2 regions of the Paenibacillus nuruki genome follow, and region 1 is predicted to be linked to the other one. Evidence: predicted binding sites of a transcription regulator. Region 1 holds the regulator's gene; the other holds the start of a gene.

Region 1 (3,434 bases):
TTGTTCATACTCTATCAGTTGTAAAACAACGCTGTGCAAGTTATCAATGATTTCTTCTTCAGCTAAGCCCAATGTAATCTGGTTGGAAATTTGAAAAATATTTCCGATCGCTTCGCTACCTTCTCCGTATAGACCTCGTACAGCAAGTCCTACTTGAGATACAGCAGATAACACACGCCCTACCTGATTCATAATAGCCAGTGCAGGTAGATGGAGCATTACAGACACTCTAAGCCCTGTACCTACATTAGTTGGACAACTTGTCAGATAACCTCTGCGATCATCGAAAGCAAAGTCCACTACTTCTTCAAAAGCATCATCAATTTGAGTCGCACGTTCCCATGCTTCTTGCAATTGAAATCCAGGATATAAACACTGGATACGCAAATGATCTTCTTCATTTACCATGATACTAACAGATTCATCATCGGTTAGCAGAACAGCTCCACTTTTGGAATCATTCAGTAAATTGGGACTGATCAAATGTTTCTCCATTAACACTTGGCGATCTACATCTTCTAATTCATCTAAAAGCAATGGCTCGAACGGTCCCAAATCTTGAAGTGCTTCATTACTCAACACTTCTGTTAACTGGTTCCGTACATCTTGCGCCTGCTCCATATTTGCCAGAATCGGGAAAGGGTGATGTATCAGATTACGGGCTATACGCACCCGACTACTGATCACAACATCCGAATATTCTCCGCCCTTTTGCATCCAATCGCTCAAAGGTTTTTCTGTAAAACGGAGATTCGGCATAAGTTATTCCTCCTTATGACTCCTGTGAAATTTGTTTTTCTAGCTCGCGTATTTCATCTCTCAAATGTGCGGCTTCTTCAAATTCCTCTTCAGCAATACGTTCTTTTAATTCTTGCTTTAAGTCACTCATTTGACGCTTGATTTTAACTTTGACTCCACTTCGTTTAGGAAGCTTGCCAGCATGAGAAGTGCTGCCATGTACTCTTTTAAAAGAGGATCTAATTGATTATCAAACGTTTTATAACATGAACTACACCCAAATCGTCCTAATTTACGAAATTGAGTATATGTCATACCACATTCTTCACAATGAACATCTTCACTACATTGCCCGGCAAGTTGCCCTTTACTACTAGAATCAAAATCCATTAGACCAGATAGTAGACTATGAATCGAAAAGCCTCCGGAAGTTCCCGGAATCAATTCGCCTTTTTCACGAGCACAAGTCTCACAAATATGAAACTCATTTTTTTCACCGTTAACAATTTTAGTAAAATGAAGAGTTGCCGGTCTTACCTGACATTCTTGACAAATCATCACGTATTGCCCCTTTCTCCCGAATGATTAGGGACGAAGCAATGCAATTAACATCGCCTTCATCATTCTTGCACGGATCTCATCCCTGTAGGGAAGCTTGATCGAAATAACATCTCTACATACTGCTGCACGCATCAGTTCTGCTTCACGATTGGAAATGACTCTAGCTTCAAGTAACTGATATACCAAACCTTCAGCAGCTGTCTGGCTCATATGCTGTCCAATACTCTCATGAATATGAGTATGAAGAATAGCTTGAGCAGGCAATTCAAGACGCCGGATACGAATATAACCACCGCCACCGCGCTTGCTTTCAACCAGATATCCTTTTTCCAATGTAAAACGTGTACTAATTACATAATTGATCTGCGAAGGTACACAAGAGAATTGATCAGCTAAATCATTACGCTGTATCTCGACTGCTCCCTCTCCACTATCTTGCAGCATTCGTTTTAGATATTGTTCGATAATGTCGGAGATATTACGCATTGTATATTCCTCCATCATGTTTAAAACATTTACTTATTCTAACTTTGATCCATTTATCATAAGTTCAAAATAGCAGATAGATATCACTTAACCATAAACCTAATCGTAAGAAACCAAAGAAGATATACAGTTTGATGATACAGCAATAGATTCATGAATAATCTGATCATTATAATCAAAAGTTCATAAATCCTATTTAACATCAAACCATCAGGTATATTCATATCTCGCAATAACTAGATCAGTTATTATTTTGAATAGTCGCTGACTTTGACTTTCTTTGACTTTAATTAATTATAACATATTTTCAGAATTTGCCAAGGGGTTTAGACAAAATATAATATAGAAAATCATATTTTTAAGAATTTAGTTGTATACAACCTATCAGAAATAAAAATTAGTTGCAAGTATCCCTTGACACTTTTTTTAAAAGTACGCTACAATACAACAAATTCAATACTATGAAACGGCCATCGAAAGGAATCCAACCTGGAGGCGTTCTCGGCAAGAAGCAGCAAAGAAATGATAGATTTCTACTTGTTGCTTCCTAAGTTAAACGGTTTTCGCCCGTTATCGCGAAACCTAAGAGGATCAGATACTATAAAGTATTTGATCAAGTTGGGTGGCACCGCGAGCAAAAAGCTCCTCGTCCCAAGTGATGAGGAGCTTTTTTGTGCATTTTACCTTTCAATTTGAAAAAGGAGCGGTGATTTATGTTAGACATCCAGTATATTAAAAATCATTTTACAGAACTACAAGAGGTGGCTGATCAGAAAAAAATAGACGTATCGATCACAACTCTTCTTGAAAAAAACCAGCTCAAAAATCAATATTTACAGCAGATCGAACAATTGCGTCAGCAACGAAATCAGTTAACACATACTATTAGTGGTCATATGCAACAACAGTCGTTATTACCTATAGAAACGATCCAAGCCCTTAAAGATCAAGTCAAACAAATCAATCAAGAACTTCAACAATTGGAACAAGAAAGTAAAGTTGTTCAACAGGAATATACTCAACTGATGGAACTTGTTCCTAATTATGTTTCTCCAGACACGCCTCAAGGACAATCGGATAAAGATAATGTAGTCATTCGTACATGGAGTACACCACCAGAGTTCCCATTCGCTTTTAAAGATCATATAGAACTAGGTGAGATCCATCAGATGATCGATACTTCTAGAGGAGTAAGAGTAGCGGGGAGTCGTAATTATTATTTAACAGGTATAGGTGCTTTGCTACATCGGGCAGTACAACAACTCGCTTTGGATCTATTACTGGCCAAAGGTTATCTTCCTATGGAGGTTCCTACGTTAGTAAGAAGTTCGGCTCTAAGCAATACAGCTTTCTTTCCTTTAGGAATAGATCAGACTTTTAAAATAGAAAACGAAGATAAATGGTTAACAGGAACTTCTGAAGTAGCTCTCGTCTCTTATTATCAAAATGAGATCATTGACCTTTCTCAAGGTGCTATTCGATTAGCCGCTGTTTCTCAAAATTTCCGTAGCGAAGTAGGATCAACAGGTAAAGACGTGCGGGGACTATATAGAGTTCATCAATTCGCCAAAGTAGAACAAGTCATTTTCTGCGAAGCAAATGCTGAAATATCTGAACACATTCACCAAGAGATTACAGCTAATGCTGAA
Region 2 (3,434 bases), 930 kb from region 1:
ACAGTTTCATTACTTTTACTATCGCAATCGTGACTATGTTGTAAATTGATATTTAGTTATTTGTAAATCTATCTATGGTTGTTCAAAGTATAATGATAAAGGTTAAACTAAATATAACATGATACATATGATAAGGGAGAGATGATTTATGAAAACAACTCAAAATAATACATCTAAAACACATTTGAAAAAAATATCTGCATTTTTGTTAGCAACCACATTGGCAACGGTGGGAACAGTAGCGGTTCTGCCAGGTACTTCTTCTACGGTGCAAGCTGCAACAACCAAAGCTTCTACTGCGAAGTCAGCTATTCATGTACAAGTGGAAGGCAAAGCAATTGCAACTACAGGGATTGTAAGTGCGAATGGTAGCTCATTGCTTCCTTTGAAAGCTACAGCCAAAGCAATCGGTGCTACAGTCACTTTCAATGCGAAAGAGAAAACAGTAACAGTGACAAAAGATAAACACAAAGCATCTTTTGCTCTAGGATCAGGTTCAGATGACGGTGTATTTGTGACATTGGATGGTAGTACCATTGGGGATAGTTATGATGCCAAAATAGTCAACGGTACTTCTTATGTAGCAATCAAAGCCGTGACAGATCAATTGGGATATCGTGCGGTATGGAATGGTGCTACACGTACTGTAAATATAACCAAAGAGGGCTTAAACAATATTGAAGTAACAACAACCACTCTAAAACCAACCAAAACGAATAATTATACAGAGACCAATATTAAATATCCAGTGGTATCCGGTCTAGACAATGCAGAAGCTGAAGCAGCGATTAATAAAGCTTTTGCAGCACACGCTCAAACGTATTTAGAAAAAGTACAAAAACAAGCTAAAGAATTTGGTGCACCTCCTAAAGATTCAGTTATCACTTATGAAATCGATAGCGGTTATAAAATAACGTACAATCGTAATGGTGTACTAAGTATCCTAGTGACTGATTATGAATATCTTGGTGGTGCGCATGGTAGTTCTATACAAACAGGCATGACATTCTCATTAAAAGATGGCAAGCAAATTCAATTAGGCGACTTGCTCAAATCCAATAGCAATTATCGTAAAGATATCGACAAAATTATCAATGCTCAAATGAAAAAAAATGGAGATCTTTACTTTAAAGATAGTTTTAAAGGAATTGCTGCTAATCAAGGATACTATTTAACAGATAGCGGAATCACTCTGTTTTTCCAACAATATGATATCGCACCTTATGCAGCAGGTATGCCAGAATTCCCGATTACTTTCAAACAAGTGTTGCCATCAGGCGTGAATCCACTTGATGCATACAAAGCTTAAATAAAAAAGTATACAAAAAAGCCTCCGGTTTATACCCCGGAGGCTTTTTTGCGTGTTGTTCCAGCATGCTGGAGTAAAATTATACCCCTTGTGGAGGTGTATTTTCAATCACTTTATCAACGATACCGTAATCTTTTGCTTCAGCAGCAGTCATAAAGTAATCGCGGTCTGTATCTTTTTCGATACGTTCCAACGGTTGACCTGTACGTTCTGCTAGAATTTTATTCAATTTATCACGCATTTTAAGAATACGACGAGCACGGATTTCGATATCTGTTGCTTGTCCTTGTGCTCCACCAAGTGGTTGGTGAATCATAATCTCGCTGTTAGGCAATGCAAAACGTTTACCTTTAGCACCAGCGTTAAGTAAAAATGCGCCCATACTTGCCGCCATACCTACACAGATGGTAGATACATCAGCTTTGATAAATTGCATTGTATCGTAAATAGCCATTCCCGCAGTGATCGAACCGCCTGGACTGTTAACATATAGGTGGATGTCTTTCTCCGGGTCTTCGGCTTCCAGAAACAGCAATTGTGCGATAATCGCATTGGCTACAACATCATTGACTTCAGAACCGAGAAAAATAATGCGGTCTTTTAACAGACGAGAGTAAATGTCATAGGCACGTTCCCCACGACTGCTTTGTTCAACGACCATTGGAATATAACTCACTAGAAACCCTCCTTCAAAGTTGTACATCATCAATAGAATAATTATAGATCAAATATTGTATTAGAAGATACTCATTGTTCTTACCACATTATAGGATAATTCAAACCAAAAGTCAAAGAAAGTCAAACTATCCTGACCAAAAGTGAAGGAACTTCTGCAAAATAGGTTAATGAAGAAGAGAGCAACCTAATTTTGGGTATAAAAATAACCAGCATCGGCTGGTTGAAGGGTATTCTGCGTTTATAGGTAATTCACTTAATGTTGCGCAAATACTTCTACGATAGGATAGAACATAGTAAGTACGTACATAATCGTATTGATCATAAAAACAACACTGCATTATAACTTAATTAAATGGCGCGCCCGCCAAGAATCGAACTTGGATCTCAGGCTTCGGAGGCCTACGTCATATCCATTGGACCACGGGCGCATGTAAAACAGCAGTACGATTGATTATAGGATATCTACCTATAAAAAGCAAGTTGACGATTCATACCATAATCAAGAAAAACGATAACATCAACCTCTCACAGAATAGTTGCATGAAAAACTTGCTTCTGCATGGAAAATTGGTTAAGATAGACGTGGGACTTAAAAAGTTACGCCGGGACGTTTTAAGTCCAATTTATTGAATAACGGATATAATGGACACTGAGCGAGATAAGTTGCAGGAGTGGAATGCATGCGAAAAATATTAGAAATACAAAAGCAGCTTCTGCCCGATCTCACCGAAGTACTCAAAAAAAGATATACGATTCTGCATCAGGTTATGATGGTAGGGCTGGTTGGAAGAAGATCACTCGCCACATCGCTTAATATGACTGAACGCGTCTTACGTGCAGAGACCGATCTTCTCAAATCGCAAGGATTGCTTGAGATTGAAAGTACGGGAATGAAGGTTAGTGAAGCAGGCAAGCAATTGCTTGATGAACTTGAGCCTATTATTCAGGAACTGCTTGGATTATCCAATCTGGAAGAACGTATTCGCACTTTCTATAAGCTGAGACAAGTCATTGTCGTTCCTGGTGATAGTGACATATCTATTATGGCTAAGCAAGAGCTTGGACGAGCAGGAGCCAAAGCGCTGCTCAGTGTAATCCGTGAGGACGATGTCGTTGCTGTAACAGGAGGCTTTACATTAGCTGAAGTCGCCGAGCAACTCAGTCCATCCATACCGGCACCTCTCAAGAATGCCTGGTTTGTACCGGCAAGAGGCGGACTTGGAGAGAGTATGGAATTTCAGGCGAATTCGATTGCTTCCACTATGGCAAAGCGTGTAGGCGCACAGTATCGGTTATTGCATATTCCCGATTTGTTACGTGAAGATGCTTACGAATTGCTTTATCAGGATCAGAATATCCGTGAAATTGTGGGTCTGATTCGTAAAGCACGTATCATTATGCACGGAATCGGAGATGCGATGGAGATGGTGCGTCGCCGTAGACTTGA

Evidence for each region. Region 1 encodes CtsR, which represses protease genes until heat stress. Its sites were predicted from a motif close to ATGGTCAATAAAGGTCAAACA; they were not measured.
Region 2: clpP (ATP-dependent Clp endopeptidase proteolytic subunit ClpP) is a predicted target of CtsR. The motif match lies at 2,094-2,114, and genes of this name have one in related genera.

Annotation. Positions count from the first base shown of each region.
Region 1 covers NZ_OY725677.1:5,008,281-5,011,714, reverse strand. The annotation lists gene mcsB (protein arginine kinase) at 1-759, opposite strand, end outside; partial or broken gene mcsA (protein-arginine kinase activator protein McsA) at 773-1,296, opposite strand; gene RCP16_RS22145 (CtsR family transcriptional regulator) at 1,324-1,785, opposite strand; gene serS (serine--tRNA ligase) at 2,499-3,434, shown strand, end outside.
Region 2 covers NZ_OY725677.1:4,081,056-4,084,489, reverse strand. The annotation lists gene RCP16_RS18070 (stalk domain-containing protein) at 149-1,309, shown strand; gene clpP (ATP-dependent Clp endopeptidase proteolytic subunit ClpP) at 1,389-1,985, opposite strand; tRNA gene RCP16_RS18060 (tRNA-Arg) at 2,341-2,415, opposite strand; gene RCP16_RS18055 (sugar-binding transcriptional regulator) at 2,668-3,434, shown strand, end outside.